2 linked regions of the Thermopolyspora flexuosa genome follow. Each later gene encodes a partner of the first gene's protein in a complex. Links are inferred from orthologs where the notes say so. Each region holds a gene or a part of one and is shown in the gene's direction. Other genes may lie near its edges.

Evidence for each region.
Region 2: the proteins of secA (region 1) and secY are in contact, whole or in part, in a crystal structure (PDB 3DIN), measured with the Thermotoga maritima proteins. The link is inferred for Thermopolyspora flexuosa from one-to-one orthologs. Residues at the interface, in WP_004082002.1 of Thermotoga maritima: Glu261, Ala262, Arg263, Lys300, Ala301, Arg302, Thr303, Ile304, Ile305, Leu323, Tyr324, Asp325, Pro326, Val329, Ser330, Tyr333, Ile336, Lys340, Phe345, Val349, Glu363, Phe364, Tyr374, Ser375, Gly376, Gly377, Glu393, Ile395, Thr482, Ser483; in WP_004081795.1 of Thermotoga maritima: Glu108, Gly109, Glu110, Glu111, Ala236, Glu237, Arg238, Arg239, Ile240, Thr241, Ile242, Gln243, Tyr244, Ala245, Arg246, Arg247, Val248, Thr249, Gly250, Arg251, Arg252, Val253, Tyr254, Gly256, Ala257, Ser258, Thr259, Tyr260, Leu261, Pro262.

The regions. Positions count from the first base shown.
Region 1 is NZ_VFPQ01000001.1:4,143,206-4,154,705, reverse strand. Bases 2,415-5,808 are described here. They hold secA (preprotein translocase subunit SecA), read left to right. Parts: upstream 2,415-2,812; coding sequence 2,813-5,608; downstream 5,609-5,808. Other genes in these bases: FHX40_RS17615 (Rv3235 family protein), read right to left, coding at 5,693-5,808; FHX40_RS17625 (HGxxPAAW family protein), read right to left, coding at 2,415-2,514. Also shown: FHX40_RS17635 (response regulator), read left to right, coding at 1-683; FHX40_RS17630 (winged helix-turn-helix domain-containing protein), read right to left, coding at 676-2,028; more of FHX40_RS17625, read right to left, coding at 2,152-2,414; more of FHX40_RS17615, read right to left, coding at 5,809-6,175; FHX40_RS17610 (GntR family transcriptional regulator), read right to left, coding at 6,384-7,160; FHX40_RS17605 (SIS domain-containing protein), read left to right, coding at 7,250-8,284; FHX40_RS17600 (HPr family phosphocarrier protein), read left to right, coding at 8,366-8,623; FHX40_RS26165 (putative PEP-binding protein), read left to right, coding at 9,228-10,307; nagZ (beta-N-acetylhexosaminidase), read left to right, coding at 10,343-11,500. UniProt on the Escherichia coli protein: Required for protein export, interacts with the SecYEG preprotein conducting channel.
Region 2 is NZ_VFPQ01000001.1:4,431,523-4,442,568, reverse strand. The notes cover bases 7,127-10,066. They hold secY (preprotein translocase subunit SecY), read left to right. Parts: upstream 7,127-7,905; coding sequence 7,906-9,228; downstream 9,229-10,066. Other genes in these bases: map (type I methionyl aminopeptidase), read left to right, coding at 9,973-10,066; FHX40_RS18835 (adenylate kinase), read left to right, coding at 9,228-9,881; rplO (50S ribosomal protein L15), read left to right, coding at 7,262-7,717; rpmD (50S ribosomal protein L30), read left to right, coding at 7,127-7,259. Also shown: rplB (50S ribosomal protein L2), read left to right, coding at 56-889; rpsS (30S ribosomal protein S19), read left to right, coding at 901-1,179; rplV (50S ribosomal protein L22), read left to right, coding at 1,204-1,581; rpsC (30S ribosomal protein S3), read left to right, coding at 1,581-2,393; rplP (50S ribosomal protein L16), read left to right, coding at 2,395-2,814; rpmC (50S ribosomal protein L29), read left to right, coding at 2,814-3,047; rpsQ (30S ribosomal protein S17), read left to right, coding at 3,044-3,325; rplN (50S ribosomal protein L14), read left to right, coding at 3,434-3,802; rplX (50S ribosomal protein L24), read left to right, coding at 3,803-4,123; rplE (50S ribosomal protein L5), read left to right, coding at 4,123-4,698; FHX40_RS18875 (type Z 30S ribosomal protein S14), read left to right, coding at 4,715-4,900; rpsH (30S ribosomal protein S8), read left to right, coding at 5,057-5,455; rplF (50S ribosomal protein L6), read left to right, coding at 5,475-6,017; rplR (50S ribosomal protein L18), read left to right, coding at 6,020-6,406; rpsE (30S ribosomal protein S5), read left to right, coding at 6,449-7,075; more of rpmD, read left to right, coding at 7,077-7,126; and 2 more genes. UniProt on the Escherichia coli protein: The central subunit of the protein translocation channel SecYEG. Consists of two halves formed by TMs 1-5 and 6-10.

The DNA.
Region 1 (11,500 bases):
CCCGCGCGGCCGACGGCGGCGAGCCGATCCGCGTGCTGATCGTTGACGATCACGCGCTGATCCGCCGCAGCCTCGAGCTCGCGCTGACCGCGGAGCCGGACATCGAAGTGGTCGGTGAGGCGAGCGACGGGGAGGAGGCGGTCGAGCTCGCCGGCCGCCTCATGCCCGATGTCGTGCTCATGGACGTGCGCATGCCCCGGCGCACCGGCATCGAGGCGACCCGCGGCATCAAGGAGGCCGTGCCGAGCGCGCGGATCATCATGCTCACGGTGAGCGACGAGGAGGAGGACCTCTTCGACGCCATCAAGGCGGGCGCGACGGGCTACCTGCTCAAGGACGTGCAGATCGACGAGGTGCCCGACGCGGTGCGCAGCGTGTACGAGGGGCAGTCGCTGATCAACCCCTCGATGGCGACCAAGCTCATCCAGGAGTTCGCGGCGATGAGCCGCAAGGAGGCCGAGCGTCCCCCGCAGGTGCCCGCCCCCCGGCTCACCGATCGCGAGATGGAGGTCCTGCGGCTCGTCGCGAAGGGCATGAACAACCGCGAGATCGCCAAGGAGCTGTTCATCTCCGAGAACACGGTGAAGAACCACGTCCGCAACATCCTGGAGAAGCTCCAGCTCCACTCCCGGATGGAGGCGGTGGTCTACGCGGTGCGCGAGCGCCTGCTGGAGATCACCTGACCGGCGCGTCCCGGGACTCCAGGGCCCGGCGCAGCGCGGCGTCGTGCTCCGCGGGGAGCACCCGCTCCACCCGCACGTCGTCGCAGCCGACCCAGGCCGCGGCCGCCCACAGTGCGTCGCGCACGGCCGCCACGTGCGCGGCGCGCACGCCGCCGATCGTGCCGTTGCCGGCGCCGTTCCCGCGGCCGTTGCCGCCGGACTCGAAGCCGACGTACCGCGCGACGAGCGTGCGGCCCTCCCGTGCCGGGTCCACCCGGGCGATCAGCCGGCCCTGGGCGAGCACCGGCATCACGTAGTAGCCGTGCACCCGCTTGTGCCGCGGGACGTACGCCTCAAGCCGGTGGGTGAAGCCGAACACCCGCTCGGTGCGGGCGCGGTCCCACACCAGCGAGTCGAACGGCGACAGCAGCGTGGTGCGGTGCCGCCCGCGCGGCTCGGTCGCGAGCGCGACGGGATCGGCGTACGCGTTCGCCCGCCCGGCGCCGCCGCGCGCCTGCGGCCAGCCCGCGACGCGGACCGGAACCAGGCCGCACGCCCCCTCGGCGAGCAGGCGGTCGAGGATCGCCGCGTGCCGCCCGTCGAGGCGGAGGAAGTCCACCAGGTCGGCCCGGGTGGCCACGCCGAGCGCCCGGCCCGCGATCGCGGCGAGGCGCGCCACGCACTCCTCGTCGTCCGGCTCGGCCCCGAGCAGCTCCGGCGGCACCGCGCGCTCGGCGAGGTCGTACACGCGCCGCCAGCCGACCCGGCGGGTGCACACCACCTCGCCGATGTCGAGCAGGTACTCGAGGGCGATCTTTACGTCCGACCAGTCCCACCACGCGCCGCCGTTCCTCGCCCCGCCGAGGTCGGTGGTGGTGACCGGCCCCTCGTCCCGCACCCGGGCGAGCACCTCGCCGAGGCCGGCCGGCACCTCGTGCCAGCGCTTGCGGCGCTCCCGGTAGGCGCGGCGCCGGAACGCCAGCAGCGGCCAGTGCTCGATCGGCAGCACGCACATCGCGTGGCACCAGTACTCGAAGGCGCGGGCGGGCTCGTGCCAGTAGGCCCGCTCCACCGCCTCGCGCCCGACCGGCCCGAGCCGGGCGTACGCCACGAGCTCGTGGGACCGGGCGAGCACCGAGATCGTGTCGAGCTGCACGGCGGCGAGCCGGCGCAGCATGGCGGGCACGCCGCCGCGCCGCCCGTCCGCGCCGAGCAGCCCCTGCGCCCGCAGGATGATCCGGCGTGCCTCGTCGGCCGACAGCTCGGTCTCCGGACGGCCGGAGGGCGGCGCGGCCGCCGGCTCCGGGGGGACGGGCCCGGGGGAGACGCCCGGGGAGGTGGGGGCGGGATACGCGCTCGTGGCCATGCCGGCGATGCTACCGCGCGCCACCGACAAAATCGCTATGCCGGTTACACGCCGTCCGGCGTACGGCAGGCAAAGGCGGGCGCACGGCCCCCGGGGCCGGCGCCCGAAGCCGAGGGCCGGTGCTCAGGCCTCGTGGCGGTGCTCGGCCGGGTGCTCGATCCGCCGCTCGGCCCGGTGGTGCTCGACGCGGAGCCGGTGGCGCTCGAACGGGGAGTGGTGCTCCTGGGCGGGCACGTCACGCCGGGAGTCGACGATCACGTCGGAGAAGATGTCGACGGCCATCGCGATCACGCCCCCGATGACCATGAGCCCGATCCCGACGCCGATCAGGATCCAGTTGGGGCCGAGGCAGAGCCCGACCCCGCCGACGGTGAAGCCGAGCATGATCACGATGACCGCGAGCCAGGAGCCGGGCCGGCCGGCGTGGCTTCCGCTGGCGACGAACGCGTGGCCCTCGTGCTCGTCGGGGCGTTCGGTCTGGGGCATGGCGCCTCCCTGCGTTCCCGCACGGCGTTGTGGCGGTTTCGGCGGTATAACCGTGTACGGCGACCTTGCGTGCCGTACGCGGAGATTCGCCCAAACAGCGGTGTGACGTACCTACCCGTTGATCGGTGCCGTATTCTCCGGCGGTGCGAGTACGGGAACTTCCCGGCCCTGACGCTCGTCGTTAACGGTGGCTGTGTCCGGTGGTGGAACGCCCTACGATGGGCTACCGGGGTAGTTCGACTGTCCTCACCAACCATCGCCTCCGGGCGTGGTAGACCTGCGAGGAGCTCTAAGAAAAGTGGCCATTCTCGACAAGATTCTCCGGGCCGGCGAAGGCAAGATTCTGCGTAAGCTCAAGCGCATCGCCGAGCAGGTCAACTCCATCGAGGACGACTTCAAGAGCCTCACCGACGCCGAGCTGCGCGCGCTGACCGACGAGTACAAGCAGCGCTACAAGGACGGCGAGTCGCTGGACGACCTGCTCCCCGAGGCGTTCGCGACCGTCCGCGAGGCCGCCCGCCGCGTGCTCGGCCAGCGGCACTTCGACGTCCAGATCATGGGTGGCGCCGCGCTCCACTTCGGCAACATCGCCGAGATGCGCACCGGTGAGGGCAAGACGCTCACCGCCACGCTGCCGGCGTACCTCAACGCGCTCACCGGCAAGGGCGTGCACATCGTCACGGTCAACGACTACCTCGCCAAGCGTGACGCCGAGACCATGGGCCGGGTGCACCGCTTCCTCGGCCTGAAGGTCGGCGTGATCCTCGCCCAGATGCCCCCGGAGGAGCGGCGCAAGGCCTACGAGGCCGACATCACCTACGGCACCAACAACGAGTTCGGCTTCGACTACCTCCGGGACAACATGGCCTGGAGCCTCGACGAGTGCGTGCAGCGTGGCCACTACTTCGCCATCGTCGACGAGGTCGACTCGATCCTCATCGACGAGGCCCGTACCCCGCTGATCATCTCCGGGCCGGGCGAGCAGTCCGCCAAGTGGTACCAGGAGTTCGCCAAGATCGTCCCGCGGCTGCGCCGGGGCGAGGAGGGCAAGAACGGCGAGGAGCCCACCGGCGACTACGTGGTCGACGAGAAGAAGCGCACGGTCGCCATCCTGGAGTCCGGCGTCGCCAAGGTCGAGGACTGGCTCGGCATCGACAACCTCTACAAGCCCGAGCACACCCACCTGGTCGGCTTCCTCAACAACGCGCTGAAGGCCAAGGAGCTCTACAAGCGGGACCGGGACTACATCGTCGCGAACGGCGAGGTCCTCATCGTCGACGAGTTCACCGGCCGCATCCTGCACGGCCGCCGCTACAACGAGGGCATGCACCAGGCGATCGAGGCGAAGGAAGGCGTCAAGATCAAGGACGAGAACCAGACCCTCGCCACGATCACCCTGCAGAACTACTTCCGCCTCTACGAGAAGCTCGCGGGCATGACCGGTACCGCGGCGACCGAGGCGAACGAGTTCCACCAGACCTACAAGCTCGGCGTGGTGCCGATCCCCACGAACAAGCCGATGATCCGTAAGGATCACCCGGACGTGGTCTACAAGACCGAGGACGCCAAGTTCCAGGCGGTCGTCGAGGACATCGTCCAGCGGTACGAGAAGGGACAGCCGGTCCTGGTCGGCACCACCTCGGTGGAGAAGTCCGAGAAGCTGTCGAAGATGCTCAAGCGGCGGGGCATCCCGCACGAGGTGCTCAACGCGAAGAACCACGCGCGGGAGGCCGCGATCGTCGCCGAGGCGGGCCGCAAGCACGCGGTGACCGTCGCCACCAACATGGCCGGTCGCGGTACCGACATCATGCTCGGCGGCAACCCCGAGTTCCGCGCCGCCCGGGAGCTGGAGAAGCGCGGCCTGTCGCCCACCGAGACGCCGGAGGAGTACGAGAAGGCCTGGCCCGAGGCGCTCGAGAAGGCCAAGGAGGAGGTCAAGGCCGAGCACGAGGAGGTCGTCCGGCTCGGCGGCCTGTACGTGCTCGGCACGGAGCGGCACGAGTCCCGCCGGATCGACAACCAGCTGCGCGGCCGGTCCGGCCGGCAGGGCGACCCCGGCGAGTCGCGGTTCTACCTGTCCCTCGAGGACGACCTGATGCGGCTGTTCAACTCCGCGCGGGTCGAGATGATCATGAACCGCCTCAACATCCCGGACGACGTGCCGATCGAGTCCGGCATCGTCACCAAGGCGATCGCGTCCGCCCAGCACCAGGTCGAGCAGCAGCACTTCGAGGCACGGAAGAACGTGCTCAAGTACGACGAGGTGCTGAACCAGCAGCGCAAGGTGATCTACGCCGAGCGCCGCAAGGTGCTCGAGGGCGCCGACCTGCGCGAGCAGGTGCGCGGGTTCATCCGCGACGTGATCAGCGGGTACGTGCGGTCCGCCACCGCCGAGGGCTACGCCGAGGAGTGGGACCTCGACACCCTGTGGAAGGCGTTCAAGCAGCTCTACCCGGTCTCGGTGACCGCCGACGAGCTCATCGAGGAGGCCGGCGGCCGCGAGAGGCTCACCGCGGACGTGATCGAGGAGCGCATCATCGCCGACGCCCTCGCCGCCTACGACGTGCGGGAGGAGGAGCTCGGCGCGGAGACCATGCGCGAGCTGGAGCGCCGGGTCATCCTGCAGGTGCTCGACCGCAAGTGGCGTGAGCACCTGTACGAGATGGACTACCTCCAGGAGGGCATCGCGCTCCGGGCCTACGCGCAGCGGGACCCGCTCGTCGAGTACCAGCGCGAGGGCTACGACATGTTCGTGGCGATGCTCGACGCGATCAAGGAGGACTCGGTCGGCTACCTGTTCAACCTCGAGATCGAGGTCCAGCCGAACCCGATCGTCGAGGAGGCGGGCGAGGAGGACGCCGCGGTCGCCGAGGCGAGCGAGATCATCGCCAGGGCGCTGCGCCGCCCGGAGCGCCCGGCCGAGATGATCTACACGGCGCCGGGCGAGACCGGCGACGTCGAGCAGGTCCGGGTCCGCACCACGCCCGAGGAGCGCGCCGCCTACGGCAACGTCGAGCGCAACGCGCCCTGCCCCTGCGGGTCGGGCAAGAAGTTCAAGCGTTGCCACGGCGACCCCAAGAACACCAAGGCCTGACGCGACAGACGGCCCGAGAGAACGGTGACCGGCCCCGCGCGGGGGCCGGTCACCGTCGTCGTGTGCGGCCTTTTCGGATGCGGCTCAGGCCGTCTCCCACTCGGTGCACAGCCACTGCACGCCGCGCCGCTCCAGCCGGAGCGCGAGCCCGTGGGTGCGCTCGCCGCAGTGCACCGGCAGGCACATCTCGATCACGCCCTCCCGGGGCGTGCTCACGTGCGGGCGCCCCGCCCGCGGCGGGCGGCGGGCGCGGAGCATGCGCCCGGCGCGCACCAGCTCGGCGTAGGCGCGCTCGGTGAACCGGTCCGCGACCGTCGCGGCGGGCCGCATGCCCGCGAGCACCTCGGCCACCGCCTGGCCGAGGGCGCGCAGCCGCCGCGGCCCCGGGTACGGCCCGGCGGGGCGCTCGGCGGCCGGGGCCGGCCGGGGCGCGGCGGGCCGGGGACGGGGCGCGAGGGCGAGCGCCCCGTCGACCACCGGCGCGGCGACCTCGTCGTCGTACGGCGGGTCGATGCGGGGCGTGCGGACCAGGCGGGGCAGGGCGACGGGACGGGGAGGTCGGGTCATCGCAACTCCGTGATCGTCCGGCGGGTGCTGCTTCGGGACGCCCTACAGAGGCCGCGTACGGCCCGGCTGATACGGCCCGGGCGGACTGTCGCCGTACCGTTACCCGCTGGTAACCTCCGCGTGCGCCGCCGGGCGGGACGCCCGCGATCGCGGCGGAGGAACGGCCCCGCCGGGGATACGGGCCGCCGGTGCGCCGCCGGGCGGACCCCTACTCGGCGGCCTGGAGCACGCCGCGGCCCTGGGCGGAGCGGTGGCGGGCGGGGGACACGATCGCGGCGCGCAGCTGGTACCGGTCCGCGCGGTAGGTGGACACCCCGATCTCGGCGCACACGCCCCCGGCGAACGAGCGGTGCTGGAGGATGAGCACGGCCCCGCCGCGGGGCAGCCGCAGCAGGTCGGCGTCGCCCGGGTCGGCGATGCCCGCGTCGATGGTGAGCTCCCCGGCGTCGAAGACGATCCCGTAGACCGACTCGAGCAGCGCGTACAGCGACCGGTCGGTGAGGTCGTGCGCGGCGAGGTCGGGGGCGAGCGCGACGGGGATGTGCACCCGCTCGATGCACAGCGGCTCGCCGTCGGCCGTGCGCAGCCGCTCCAGGTAGTGCACCTCGTCGCCGGGCCGCAGGCCGAGCCGCCGGGCGAGGTGCGGGCTCGCCCGGACCACCCGGCGGTCCAGGTCACGCGCGCCGGGCTCCATGCCCCGGGCCCGCATGTCCTCGGTGAACGACCGCAGCTGCAGCGTCATCTCGATCTTCGGCCGGGCCACGAAGGTGCCCTTGCCCGGCACCCGGTGCAGCCGTCCCTCGGAGACCAGGTGGTCGACCGCCTGCCGTACCGTCATCCGGGACAGCCCGTAGCACGCGGACAGCTCCCGCTCGGAGGGGATCGCGGAGCCGATCGGCAGCTCGTTGCGCTCGATCAGGTCGAGGAGGATCTCCCGGAGCTGGAAGTACTTCGGGACCGGGCTGCCGGGATCGATCTGCGCCATGCCTCCCCCTTTCCGTGGCTCCCTGTATGGTACGTACTGGTCTAGGCCGGACTGGACCGGCACCGGCCGACGCGACGATGGGGGCCACGATGACGAGCATGATGCGGCGCGAGATCGCCGAGCAGCCGGAGGCCTTGCGCGCCACGCTGCGCGCCCTGCTGCCGCGGCGGGACGAGGTACGGGCGCTGGGCGGCTCCGCCCGGCAGGTGCTGTTCATCGCGCGGGGGACCTCGGACAACGCGGCCGTGTACGGGCGCTACCTGCTGGAGGCGTACGCCGGACGGCCGGCCGCGCTCGCCGCGCCCTCGGTGGCGACCGTGTACCGGCGGCGCATGGACCTCGACGGCGTGCTCGCGGTCGCGCTGTCGCAGTCCGGCCGTACCGAGGAGATCGTCGAGACCCTCGCCTGGGCGAAGGACTGCGGCGCCCGCACCGTGGCGATCACCAACGGCGGGCCGGAGAGCCCGCTGGCGCAGGCGGCCGACCTCGCGCTGTGCACCGAGGCGGGCGAGGAGAAGGCGGTGCCCGCGACCAAGACCTACACCACCCAGCTCGCCGCGCTCGCCGTGCTCGCCCTCGCGCTCGGCGCCGAGGTCGACGCCGCCGACCTGGAGCGGGCGCCGGACGCGGTGGCCGCGCTGCTCGACGACCCCGGCGACCTCGACGCGGTGGTCGACGGGCTCGCCGGCGTGGCCGGGGCGGTGGTGTCCGGCCGCGGCATGGCGTTCTCCACCGCGCTGGAGCTCGCGCTCAAGCTCAAGGAGGCCTGCTACCTGCACGCCATGGGCCTGTCGTACGCGGACCTGCTGCACGGGCCGATCGCCGTGGTGGACTCGGGCACCCCGGCGATCCTCGTGGCGGCCGGGTCCGGCCCCACCCTGCCGGGCACGGTGGCGCTCGCCGAGCGGGTCCGCTCGGCCGGGGCGGCCGCGTACGGCGTGGGCGGGGACGAGGCCCTCGCCGCGGCGTGCACCGCCCGGCTCAACGGCCCGGACCTGCCCGAGTGGGTGGCGCCGATCGGGCTGATCGTGCCCGGCCAGCTCGTCACCGAGGCGCTCGCCCGCCGGCTCGGCATCGACCCGGACTCACCCCGGGGGCTGCGGAAGGTCACCCAGACCGATTAGCCACACTCCGGCCCGGAAAGCCCCGAGGACCCGGCGGAAGATGCGAGGATGGGTCCGGCGGACCGGGGAAGGATGGGGACGATGCCGGAACGGAAGGTCACGGTCGAGTCGGTGATCGGGTTGCACGCGCGCCCGGCGGCGACCTTCGCGCAGACCGCGGCCGCGGCGCCGTTCGAGGTGACCGTCGCCAAGCAGGGCGGTGAGCCGGTGAACGCCAAGAGCATCCTGTCCATCCTCGCCCTCGACGTGCGCCGGGGAGACACCATCGTCATCCGCGCCGAGGGGGAGGGCGCCGAGGAGCTCCTCGACCGCCTCGCCGCGATCGCCGCCGCCTCGTAGCAGCGATGCGGCTGACGGGGAACGGGGTGAGCCCCGGCGTCGGCTACGGGCCGGTACGCCGGCTGGTACGGCGCGCCCCGATCCCGCCCCCGGACGCGCGGCACGGCGGCGACGCGGACGCCGAGTTCGCGCGGGCCGAGGCCGTGCTCGAGCGGGTCGGGGCCGAGCTGCAGGCGCTCGGCCGCGCCGCGGGCGGCGTCGCCCAGGACATCCTCGCCGCCCAGGCGATGATGGCCCGCGACCCGAGCCTGCGCGCGGCGGTCCGGGAACTGATCGACGGGGGCGCCGCGGCGGCCCGCGCGATCTACGACTCGTTCGCCGTGTTCCACGACGCCCTGGTTCGCGCCGGCGGCCGCCTCGCCGAGCGCGCCGGGGACATCGACGACGTGCGCGACCGCGCCCTCGTGCTGCTCGACGCCGGCGCCACCCCGGGCCCCGGCGTGCTCTCGCCGCTCGCCACCGGCGACGCCACGCCGTACGTGCTCGTCGCCCGGGACCTCGCCCCCTCGGACATGGCCGTGCTGACGCCCGGGTCGGTGGCCGCGCTGCTGCTGGAGGAGGGCGGGCCCACCAGCCACACGGTGATCCTCGCCCGGGCGATGGGGTGCCCGCGGTGGTCGGCTGCGCGGGCGCGATGCGGGTGCCGGAGGGCACCGTGGTGCTCGTCGACGGCGACACCGGGCAGGTGCGGGTGGCCCCGACCCCCGCGGAGCTGGCCCGGACCGCCCGCCGGGCGACGTACGGCCCGGCCACGCACCGGCCGGGGCGGACCGCGGACGGGCGGCCGGTCGCGCTGCTGGCGAACATCGGGTCGCTGCGCGACCTGCCCGCGGCCGTGGGGTGCGGCGCCGAGGGGGTGGGCCTGCTGCGCACCGAGTTCCTCTACCTCGGCCGCCGGGCCCGGCCCCGGGTGTCCGAGCAGCGCGAGGCCTACCGGGCGGTGCTCGACGCGTTCCCCGAGGGCCAGGTCGTGGTGCGCACCCTCGACGCCGGGGCGGACAAGCCGCTCGCGTTCCTGCCGCCCGCCGGGCACGAGCCGAACCCGGCGCTCGGCATGCGCGGCGTGCGCGCCTACACCGCGCACCCGGAGATCCTCACCGAGCAGCTCACCGCGATCGCCGAGGCCGCCGCGGGCACCACGGCACGGCTCGGGGTGATGGCCCCGATGGTCACCACGGTCGAGGAGGCGGAGCGGTTCGTGCGCGCCTGCCACGACGCGGGCCTGCCCACCGCCGGGGTGATGATCGAGGTACCCGCGGCGGCGCTGCGCGCCCGCGACCTCGCCGAGGTGGCCGACTTCTTCTCGATCGGCACCAACGACCTGGTGCAGTTCACCTTCGCCGCCGACCGGGAGGTCGGCTCGCTCCACTCGATCGAGGACCCGTGGCACCCGGCGCTGCTCGACCTCGTCGCGCTCGTCGCCGAGGCCGCGGCCCGGGCGGGCCGGCAGTGCTGCGTGTGCGGCGAGGCCGCGGCCGACCCCGCGCTCGCCTGCGTGTTCGTCGGCCTCGGCGTCACCGCGCTGTCGATGGCGCCCGCCGCGCTCGGCGCGGTGCGCCGCGCGCTCGCCGGGCACACCCTCGACCGGTGCCGGGCGGCCGCGGCGGCGGCCCGCGCCGCCACCACGGCGAAGGCGGCCCGCACGGCGGCCCGGGCGTTGCTGCCCGCGCTCGGCGATGCGTGACCCGGATCGATCCACCCGTCGCTAGCGTTGGGGGCATGTTGCGAGGCACCAGGTTCGCGGTACTTCTCACCACGGTGTCCCTGCTCGGCGGGCCGCTGGCCGGCGGCTGCGGCGGCTCGGCCGCGCCCGGCTCGGCGGCGTCCGGTACGGCGGCGCCGGGCACGGCGAGCCCGCGCGCGGCGGAGACCGGCCCGTCGGCCGCGCCGACGCCGAGCCCGGCGAGCCCCGCCGCGACCCCCGCCGCCTCCCCCGAGCCGTCGCGCGCCGACCGGCTCGCCCGGATGACCGTGGAGGAGAAGGTCGGGCAGCTGTTCATGCCCGTGCTGTACGGCTCGCGCGCCGACACCCCGCACCAGGAGAACGTGGCGCGGTTCGGCGTGCGCACCCCCGCCGAGGCGATCCGCAGGTACCACCTCGGCGGCGTGATCCTCTTCCCGTGGGCGGGCAACGTGTCCAGCGTGAGCCAGGTGGTCGCGCTCACCAACGGCCTGCAGCGCGCCGCGGGCGACATCCCGCTGCTCATCGGCGTCGACCAGGAGAACGGCCGGGTGTCCCGGCTCGACCCGCTCGTCACCAAGCTGCCCGAGGCCAAGGTGATCGGCGCCACCGGCAACACCCGGTGGGCGCGCGAGGCCGCCCGGGTCACCGGCACCGAGCTGCGCGCGCTCGGCATCAACCTCGACTTCGCCCCGGTGGCGGACGTGAACGTCAACCCGAGGAACCCGGTGATCGGGCCCCGGGCGTACGGGTCGGACCCGAAGAAGGTGGCGCGGATGGTCGGCGCCGCGATCGACGGCTTCCACGCCGCGGGCGTGGCCGCGACCGCCAAGCACTTCCCCGGGCACGGCGACACCACCGTGGACAGCCACACCGGGCTGCCGGTGATCCACCACACCAAGGCGCAGTGGGAGAAACTCGACGCCCCGCCGTTCCGCACCGCGATCGCGCACGGCGTGGACGCGATCATGTCCGCGCACGTGGTGATGCCGAAGCTCGACAGGTCCGGCGACCCGGCGACGCTGTCCAAGCCGATCCTCACCGGACTGCTGCGCAAGCGGCTCGGCTTCACCGGCGTGGTGATCACCGACTCGCTGCAGATGGCGGGGGCGCGCCAGAGGTACGGCGACGGCGAGGTGGCGGTGCGCGCGATCCTCGCGGGCGCCGACATCCTGCTCATGCCGCCGGACTTCCCC
Region 2 (11,046 bases), 280 kb from region 1 along the record:
TCCACAGGGTTCCAGAGGCGTCGTAACCGAACACGAACAGGGATGAACGAAAAAGATGGGCATCCGTAAATACAAGCCGACGACGCCCGGTCGTCGTGGGGCGAGCGTCTCGGACTTCGCCGAGATCACCCGCAGCCGGCCGGAGAAGTCGCTGCTCCGCCCCCTGCACAGTAAGGGCGGGCGGAACGCGCACGGTCGCGTGACCGCGCGCCACCAGGGCGGCGGCCACAAGCGTGCGTACCGCATCATCGACTTCCGCAGGAACGACAAGGACGGGATCCCGGCGAAGGTCGCGCACATCGAGTACGACCCGAACCGCACCTCCCGTATCGCGCTGCTGCACTACGCGGACGGCGAGAAGCGCTACATCCTCGCCCCGGCGGGGATCAAGCAGGGCGACCGGATCGAGAACGGCCCCGGCGCCGACATCAAGCCGGGCAACTGCCTGCCGCTGCGCAACATCCCCACCGGTACGTTCGTGCACGCGGTGGAGCTGAAGCCGGGCGGTGGCGCCAAGCTCGGGCGTTCGGCCGGCGCGCAGATCCAGCTGCTCGCCAAGGAGGGCATGTACGCCACGCTGCGTATGCCGTCCGGCGAGGTGCGCATGGTCGACGTGCGCTGCCGGGCCACGGTGGGCCAGGTCGGCAACGCCGAGCAGTCCAACATCAACTGGGGCAAGGCCGGCCGTATGCGCTGGAAGGGCAAGCGCCCCAGCGTCCGTGGCGTGGCGATGAACCCGGTCGACCACCCGCACGGTGGTGGTGAGGGCAAGACCTCCGGTGGTCGCCACCCGGTGAACCCGAAGGGTAAGCCGGAGGGCCGTACCCGCAAGGCGAAGAAGCCCAGTGACCGGCTGATCATCCGTCGTCGGGCCAAGAAGAAGCGGTAGGAGCAGCCGAGATGCCACGTAGCCTCAAGAAGGGCCCCTTCGTGGACGATCACCTGATGAAGAAGGTGATCGCGCAGAACGAGAAGGGCACCAAGAACGTCATCAAGACGTGGTCGCGGCGCTCGATGATCGTGCCGGAGATGATCGGCCACACGATCGCCGTGCACGACGGCCGCAAGCACGTCCCGGTGTTCATCACCGAGCAGATGATCGGCCACAAGCTCGGAGAGTTCGCGCCCACGCGGACGTTCCGCAGCCACGTCAAGGAAGAACGGCGCAGCCGACGGTAACCGCCAGGTAGCGAGGAGATTGCGATGGAAGCGAGGGCCACGGCGCGGTTCGTCCGCGTCACGCCCCGGAAGGCCCGCCGCGTGGTGGACCTGATTCGCGGGCTGCCCGCCTCGGAGGCGCAGGCCGTGCTGCGGTTCGCTCCCCAGCGGGCCAGCGAGACCGTGTACAAGGTGCTGGCGAGCGCGATGGCGAACGCCGAGCACAACTTCAAGCTCGACCGCGACACGCTGGTCGTCAGCCGCGCGTGGGTCGACGAGGGCCCGACGCTGAAGCGGTACCGCGCCCGCGCGCAGGGCCGCGCCTTCCGGATCAACAAGCGGACGAGCCACATCACCGTTGTCGTCGAGTCCCGGCCCGAGGCCAACGCGGGCCGTGGCAAGCCGAAGGGAAGGACCCGCTAGTGGGGCAGAAAGTCAACCCGCACGGGTTCCGCCTCGGTATCACCACCGACCACAAGAGCCGGTGGTACGCCGACAAGCTGTACAAGGCCTACGTGGCCGAGGACGTCGCCATCCGCCGCATGCTGCAGCGCGGCATGGAGCGGGCCGGGATCTCCAAGGTCGAGATCGAGCGCACCACCGACCGTGTGCAGGTGGACATCCACACCGCGCGGCCTGGCATCGTCATCGGGCGTCGGGGCGCCGAGGCGGACCGTATCCGTAGCGACCTCGAGAAGCTGACCAAGAAGCAGGTCCAGCTCAACATCCTCGAGGTGAAGAACCCCGAGATCGACGCGCAGCTCGTCGCCCAGGGGGTGGCCGAGCAGCTGTCGAGCCGCGTCTCGTTCCGCCGCGCGATGCGGAAGGCGATGCAGTCCGCGATGAAGAGCGGCGCGAAGGGTATCCGGGTGCAGTGCTCGGGCCGTCTCGGCGGCGCCGAGATGTCGCGCTCGGAGTTCTACCGCGAGGGCCGCGTGCCGCTGCACACGCTGCGCGCCGACATCGACTACGGCTTCTACGAGGCCCGCACCACCTTCGGCCGGATCGGCGTGAAGGTGTGGATCTACAAGGGCGACGCCCCGACGAGCCGGGCCGAGCGTGAGGCCGCGGCGGCCGGCGCCCGCGCCGGGCAGCGCCGCGACGACCGTCGCGACCGCCCGCGCCGCGAGCGTCCGCGCCGGAGCCGTGGCGAGCGCCAGGCCAAGTCCGAGGCGGCCGCCCAGGCCGCCGCCGCCGAGGCCGCGCAGGCCGCACAGCAAGGGGAGGCAAGCTGACATGCTGATCCCGCGCAAGGTCAAGCACCGTAAGCAGCACCGGCCGAAGCGCAGCGGCATGGCCAAGGGCGGCACCAAGGTGCACTTCGGCGAGTACGGCATCCAGGCGCTCGAGCAGGCCTACGTCACCAACCGGCAGATCGAGGCCGCCCGTATCGCCATGACCCGGCACATCCGCCGTGGCGGAAAGGTCTGGATCAACATCTTCCCGGACCGCCCGCTCACCAAGAAGCCGGCCGAGACCCGTATGGGTTCCGGTAAGGGCTCGCCGGAGTGGTGGGTCGCGAACGTCAAGCCGGGGCGCGTGATGTTCGAGCTCGCGGGCGTCGCCGAGCCGGTGGCCCGCGAGGCGCTGCGTCGCGCCATGCACAAGCTCCCGATGAAGTGCCGCTTTGTGAAGCGGGAAGTGGGTGAAGCCTGATGGCTAAGGGCCTGACCGCGGAAGAACTGCGGCCGCTGGAGCACGACGAGCTGGTCCAGAAGCTGAAGGAGGCCAAGGAGGAGCTCTTCAACCTCCGCTTCCAGTCGGCGACCGGGCAGCTCGAGAACACCGCCAGGCTGCGCCAAGTCCGGCGCGAGATCGCTCGAATCTACACCGTGATGCGCGAGCGCGAGCTCGGGATCATCAAGATCGAGAAGGAGGAGAGCGAGTGAGCGAGGCTGCGCAGCAGGCGGGCAAGACGCGGAACTACCGCAAGACCCGTGAGGGCCTCGTGGTCAGCGACAAGATGGACAAGACCGTTGTGGTCTCCGTCGAGGACCGCGTCAAGCACCCGCTGTACGGCAAGGTCATCCGCCGTACCAAGAAGTACAAGGCCCACGACGAGAACAACGCCTGCAGCGTCGGCGACCGCGTGCTCCTGATGGAGACCCGGCCGCTGTCGGCCACCAAGCGGTGGCGCGTGGTCGAGATTCTCGAGAAGGCCAAGTGACCGGTGCGGGGCCGCAAGGCCCCGCCACCCCCTTTATCACGGGGGATCAGACAAAGTTGGTTCCGCCAGGCTCAGAGATGAGAACCGGCGTGACACACGGGAGTTGACGTGATCCAGCAGGAGTCGCGACTCAAGGTCGCCGACAACACGGGTGCCAAGGAGATTCTGTGCATCCGCGTGCTCGGCGGCTCGGGTCGGCGCTACGCGGGTATCGGCGACGTCATCGTCGCGACGGTGAAGGACGCCCTTCCCGGCGCCGGTGTCAAGAAGGGTGACGTGGTCAAGGCTGTCGTGGTGCGCACCACCAAGGAGCGCCGCCGCCCCGACGGCTCCTACATCCGCTTTGACGAGAACGCCGCCGTCCTGATCAAGGACAGCGGCGATCCGCGTGGCACGCGTATCTTCGGCCCGGTCGGCCGGGAGCTGCGCGAGAAGAAGTTCATGCGCATCATCTCGCTCGCCCCGGAGGTGATCTGAGTGCCGCCGAAGCTGCACGTGAAGAAGGGTGACTACGTCCAGGTCATCGCCGGCAAGGACAAGGGGGCGAAGGGCCGCATCATCGCCGCCTACCCGCGGGAGCAGCGCGTGGTGGTCGAGGGCGTCAACATGATCACCAAGCACTCGAAGGTGACCCACCAGGGTCCCCGCGCCGGCCAGGGCGGCGTGCGCCGCATGGAGGCCCCCATCCACGTGAGCAACGTCAAGAAGCTCAAGGAAGAGCCGCCGAAGAAGGACGACGACAAGCCCGCGAAGAAGACCTCGAAGAGCGAGGCCGACGAATCGGGTGAGGACAGCTGATGACCGCCACCGTAACCGAGGTCGCCTACGACGGGCCTCGCCTCAAGCACCGCTACCGTAACGAGATCGCGCCGAAGCTGCGCGAGGAGTTCGGCATCCGCAACATCATGCAGGTCCCCACGGTGACCAAGGTCAAGGTCAACATGGGGATCGGCGAGGCGGCCCGGGACTCCAAGCTCATCGAGGGCGCGATCCGCGACCTGGCCGCGATCACCGGCCAGAAGCCGGCGATCGCCCGGGCGCGCCGCTCGATCGCGCAGTTCAAGCTCCGTGAGGGCATGCCGATCGGCGCGCACGTCACGCTGCGCGGCGACCGCATGTGGGAGTTCCTCGACCGGCTGCTGACGCTCGCGCTGCCCCGGATCCGTGACTTCCGCGGCCTGTCGCCGAACCAGTTCGACGGCCACGGGAACTACACCTTCGGTCTCACCGAGCAGGTGATGTTCCACGAGGTCGACCAGGACCGCGTGGACCGGCCGCGGGGCATGGACATCACGGTCGTGACGTCGGCGCCGAACGACGAGCTGGGCCGGGCGCTGCTGAAGCACCTCGGCTTCCCCTTCAAGGAAGCGTAGAAGAGGAGAGACGATCATGGCGAAGAAAGCGCTGATCGCCAAGGCGGCGCGGAAGCCCAAGTTCAAGGTCCGTGCCTACACCCGGTGCACGCGCTGCGGGCGGCCGCGCGCCGTGTTCCGCAAGTTCGGCCTGTGCCGGATCTGCTTCCGCGAGATGGCGCACCGCGGCGAGCTGCCCGGTATCACCAAGTCGAGCTGGTAGGCCGAGCCCGACGCTCGGCGTCCCGAGGAGTTGTACACCCAGGACGTGGCCGGAGCAGGCGATGGGAGGCGACCACCCCACGCCGGCCCCGGTGACGTCCGCCTGGACACCGCAGGTCCTGCAAGAGGGAAACCGCGGTGAGGAAGGCCAGCGGCCATGACGATGACCGACCCGATCGCAGACATGCTGACGCGTCTGCGTAACGCGAATGCGGCATACCACGACACCGTGACCATGCCGTACTCGAAGATCAAGGCGCACATCGCCGAGATCCTCCAGCAGGAGGGCTACATTCAGAGCTGGTCCGTCGAGGACGGCAAGGTCGGCCGGAACCTCGTGGTGGAGCTGAAGTACGGCCCCAGCCGTGAGCGGGCCATCTCGGGCCTGCGGCGGGTCTCCAAGCCCGGCCTGCGGGTCTATGCGAAGAAGGACAACCTGCCGCGGGTCCTGGGCGGCCTGGGCGTCGCGATCATCTCGACGTCCGCCGGCCTGATGACCGACAAGCAGGCCAAGAAGCGTGGAGTGGGCGGGGAAGTCCTCGCCTACGTGTGGTGACGAGGGGAGGAGGCACAGCATGTCGCGAGTCGGACGGCAGCCCATCCCCGTACCCAGCGGCGTGGACGTCACGATCGACGGCCAGCAGGTCACGGTCAAGGGCCCCAAGGGCACGCTGACCCACACGGTCGCCGAGCCGATCAAGGTCACCCGTGACGACGACGGGATGATCCGGGTCACGCGGCCCAGTGACGAGAAGAAGGTCCGTGCGCTGCACGGCCTGTCCCGCACCCTGATCGCCAACATGGTGACCGGGGTGACCGAGGGCTACACCAAGACGCTGGAGATCCACGGCGTCGGCTACCGCGTCCAGGCGAAGGGCCCGCAGCAGCTCGAGTTCTCGCTGGGCTACAGCCACCCGGTGATCGTGAACGCCCCCGAGGGCATCACCTTCCGCGTCGAGAAGCCCACGCTGTTCCACGTGGACGGCATCGACAAGCAGAAGGTCGGTGAGGTGGCCGCCAACATCCGTAAGCTCCGCAAGCCCGACCCGTACAAGGGCAAGGGCGTGCGGTACCTGGGCGAGGCCATCCGCCGCAAGGTCGGAAAGGCTGGTAAGTAGTCATGGCCTTCACGTACGGCAAGGTCAGGAAGCGCACCGCCCCGCGTACCGTCGCGCGTCTGCGTCGCCACCGGCGTGTCCGCAAGAAGGTCATGGGTACTGCCGAGCGGCCGCGGGTCGTCGTCAACCGGACCACGCGCCACATGTGGGTGCAGGTCATCGACGACACCGTCGGCCACACCCTGCTCAGCGTCTCCACGCTCGACCCGAGCCTGCGGGACGCGGAAGGTACCAAGACCGACAAGGCCAGGAAGGTCGGCGCCCTGCTCGCCGAGCGGGCCAAGGCCCGCGGCATCCAGAAGGTCGTCTTCGACCGTGGCGGCTACCGCTACGCCGGGCGCATCGCCGCCCTGGCCGACAGTGCCCGTGAGGGTGGGCTGGAGTTCTGACATGGTGCCCACCCGTACCGAGAACGAGAAGAGGAACCACTGATGGCTGCAGCTCCGCGGCGCGGTGCCGGCGGTGGTGAGCGGCGGGACCGTCGCGAAGATCGCCGCGGTGGTGCCGCAGACAAGGGCGTCTCGTACATCGAGCGCGTAGTCAAGATCAACCGAGTGGCCAAGGTCGTCAAGGGTGGTCGGCGCTTCAGCTTCACCGCCCTGGTCGTGGTCGGCGACGGCAACGGCATGGTCGGCGTCGGCTACGGCAAGGCCAAGGAGGTGCCCGCGGCGATCGCCAAGGGCGTCGAGGAGGCCAAGAAGCACTTCTTCCGGGTGCCGCGCATCCAGGGCACGATCCCGCACACGGTGCAGGGCGAGGACGCGGCCGGCGTCGTGCTGCTGCGTCCGGCCGCTCCCGGTACCGGTGTGATCGCGGGTGGCCCGGTGCGTGCGGTGCTGGAGTGCGCGGGCATCCACGACGTGCTCTCCAAGTCGCTCGGCTCGGACAACCCGATCAACATCGTGCACGCCACCGTGGCGGCGCTGAAGCAGCTCAAGCGTCCGGAGGAGATCGCGGCGCGCCGCGGCCTGCCGCTTGAGCACGTCGCTCCGGCGGCGATGCTGAGGGCTCGTGCGGAGGGCCTCGCGGAGGCCGCCGCGGCAAGGGCGGTGAGCTGACATGGCGCGACTGAAGATCACCCAGGTCCGCTCGAAGATCGGGGGCAACCAGAGCCAGCGCGAGTCGCTGCGTTCGCTGGGCCTCCGTCGTATCGGTCAGGTCGTCATCAAGGAGGACAAGCCCGAGATCCGGGGCATGGTCGCCGTGGTGTCGCACCTGGTGACCGTTGAGGAGGTCGACTAGGCATGCCGGAGAACGCTCCGCTGCGCGTCCACGACCTGCGGCCGGCCCCCGGCGCCAACCGCCCCAAGACCCGCAAGGGCCGCGGCGAGGCGTCCAAGGGTAAGACGGCCGGTCGTGGTACGAAGGGTACGAAGGCCCGCAAGAACGTGCGCCCGGGCTTCGAGGGCGGCCAGATGCCGCTCCAGCGCCGGGTGCCGAAGCTGAAGGGCTTCTCCAACGCGCTGTTCAAGACCCAGTACCAGGTGGTGAACCTGGACAAGCTGGCCGAGCTGTTCCCGCAGGGCGGCGAGGTCACGGTGGAGGCGCTGGTCGCCAAGGGCGCGGTCCGGAAGAACCAGCCCGTGAAGATCCTCGGCACCGGCGAGGTCTCCGCGGCGTACAACGTCACCGCGGACGCCTTCTCCGCCAGCGCGAAGGAGAAGATCGTCGCCGCCGGCGGCTCGGTGACCGAACGTTAGGTGCGATCCCGGGTGGCCGCACGCTGCTACGTGGCGCGGGAGCTCGTTGTGAGCTCCCGCGCTCGTGGTGCGTTAGAGTTCGCTGGACGGCAGGCGCCGGCACGGCGCCGTTCGCCGACCGAAGACATGTCGATGGGCGCTCGCCCCATCGCTGACCGATACCGCCGCACAGGCGCGCAGGAGGGACCGTGATTTCCGCGATAGCCCGGGCGTTCCGTACGCCCGACCTGCGCAAGAAGCTGCTGTTCACGCTCGGGATCATCGCGCTGTTCCGGCTGGGATCGGTGGTGCCGAGCCCGGGTGTGCACACCGAAAACGTCACCAAGTGTCTGGCGGACGCGCAGGCCGGCGACGCCGGCAGCATCTACGGGATGGTGCAGCTCTTCAGCGGCGGCGCCCTGTTGAAGCTCGCGATCTTCGCGCTCGGCATCATGCCGTACATCACCGCGAGCATCATCCTGCAGTTGCTCACCGTGGTGATCCCCCGGCTGGAGGCCCTGAAGAAGGAGGGCCAGGCCGGCCAGCAGAAGATCACCCAGTACACGCGGTACCTGACGATCGGCCTGGCGGTCCTCCAGTCGACCGCCTTCGTGGCTCTTGCGCGTAGCGGGCAACTGTTCCCGAATTGTAACCTTCCGATCCTCGTCGACCAGGATCTGCTCACCATCGTCACGATGGTGATCACGATGACCGCCGGCACCAGCGTGATCATGTGGCTCGGCGAGCTCATCACCGACCGGGGCGTCGGCAACGGCATGTCGATCCTGATCTTCACGCAGGTCATCGCCGTGTTCCCGTCGTACCTGCTGGGCATCTACCGGACCCAGCCGGTGGCCTTCTGGATCATCATGGCGATCGGCGTCGTGCTCATCGCCGCGGTCGTCTTCGTCGAGCAGGCCCAGCGGCGCATCCCGGTGCAGTACGCCAAGCGCATGGTCGGGCGGCGGATGTACGGCGGGACGTCCACGTACATCCCGCTGAAGGTGAACCAGGCCGGCATCATCCCGGTCATCTTCGCCTCGTCGCTGCTGTACCTGCCGCAGCTGTTCGTGACGCTGTTCGGCAACCGTCCGGACCCCCACCCGATCATCGAGTGGCTGGCGCAGAACTTCGCGCAGGGCAGCGAGCCGGCCTACATCGTGACCTACTTCCTGCTCATCGTGTTCTTCACGTACTTCTACGTCGGCATTACCTTCAACCCCGTTGAAGTGGCCGACAACATGAAGAAGTACGGTGGGTTCATCCCAGGCATCCGCCCGGGACGGCCGACTGCCGAGTACCTCCAGTTCGTGCTGTCGCGCCTCACGGCGCCTGGCTCGCTCTACCTGGGGGTGCTGTCGCTGATCCCGATCATCGCGTTCGCGATGCTCGGGGGCGGCGACCAGTCGACGCTGGTCAACTTCCCGTTCGGAGGCACGAGTATTCTGATCATGGTTGGCGTGGGACTGGACACCGTGAAGCAAATCGAGAGCCAGCTGCAGCAGCGTAACTACGAGGGCTTCCTGAAGTAGTGCGCGTCGTCCTGGTCGGGCCCCCCGGAGCGGGTAAGGGGACGCAGGCCCAGTTCATCGCGTCTCACCTGTCGATCCCGAAAATCTCGACAGGTGACATCTTCCGTGCCAACGTTTCCGGTGGCACGCCCCTCGGCAAGCTGGCCAAGGAATACATGGACCGAGGGGACCTCGTCCCCGACGAGGTCACCATCGCCATGGTCCGGGACCGGCTTTCCGAGGATGACGCCCAAGCAGGTTTCCTCCTCGACGGTTTCCCCCGGAACGTCCCCCAGGCCGAGGTTCTCAAAAAGATGCTCGCGGACTGGGGCGTGGCGCTCGACGCCGTGCTCGAGCTGAAGGTCGACGACGAGGAGGTCATCCGCCGGCTCTCCGGCAGGCGCACCTGCCGGTCCTGCGGCAAGGTGTGGCACATCGTCTTCGACCCGCCCTCGACCGAGGGCCGCTGCGACGCGTGCGGGGGCGAACTGTTCCAGCGCGACGACGACCGGGAGGAGACGATCCGCCGTCGCCTGGAGGTCTACCAGGAGCAGACCGCTCCGCTGATCTCCTTCTACACCGACGAGCAGATCCTCGTGAGTGTGGACGCGACGGGCCCGGTCGACGAGGTCACCCAGCGGGCGATGGCCGTGTTGCGGCGCTTCGCCGGCTGAGGTGGCGACACGCGGTTGTGCACACTCTGGGGGAGAATCGGAGGAATTGGGGTTTCCTGTTCGCCGTTAGTCTCCTCCAGGGGGTGCACGCGTGTTCAAACGAAACCGACACGGTATTCAGATCAAAACGCCTGAGCAGCTCGAGAAGATGCGGGCCGCCGGACTGGTGGTGGGCCGGACGCTCGAACTGCTGAGGCGCAGCGTGGAGCCGGGGATCACGCCCGCGGACCTCGACCGGATCGCGGAGAAGGCGATCCGCGACGAGGGCGCGATTCCCTCGTTCAAGGGGTACCAGGGATATCCCGCCACGATCTGTGCCTCGGTGAACCACGAGGTCGTCCACGGAATCCCCACCGACCGGCGGCCGCTTCGCGAGGGCGACATCATCTCCATCGACTGCGGCGCGATCCTCGACGGCTGGCACGGCGACGCCGCGATCACCGTGCCGGTGGGCGAGGTGGCGCCCGAGCTCACCGAGCTGATGCGGGTGACCGAGGAGGCGATGTGGCGCGGCATCGCCGCGCTCACCGTCGGACGGCACCTGTCGGACATCGGCTACGAGATCGAGCGTTACGTGCGCTCCCAGGGCCGCTACGGCATCCCGCGGGAGTACGGCGGGCACGGCATCGGCACCGAGATGCACATGGAGCCCTGGGTGGCGAACCACGGCCGCCCGGGCCGCGGGCCGCGGTTCGAGCCCGGCATGTGCTTCGCGATCGAGCCGATGGTGAACCTCGGCACCGATCGGACCCGGGTGCTCGACGACGACTGGACCGTGGTGACCCTCGACGGCAAGCCGTCCGCGCACTTCGAACACAGCGTCGCCGTGACCGATAATGGGCCGTGGGTCCTGACCGCGCTCGACGGGGGAAAGGCGCGTCTGGCGAGACTGCTGGCGACGGCGGAAAGTGGTGGCGATGACGTCCCCGGAGATGCGGGCCTCTGACCGCGACCGAGACCGGGTCGCGGACACACTGCGCGAACACATGGCCCAGGGTCGGCTCACGCTCGAGGAGTTCAACGAGCGGCTGGAGCTGGTCTACTCGAGCAAGACCTACGGGGAGCTGGCGAGGCTCACCGCCGATCTGCCCGACATCGACCTGAACAACCTGCCCGCCCGGCAGCCGCAGGCGGAGCGGCGTCCGGCCAAGGCCGTGGACAAGGG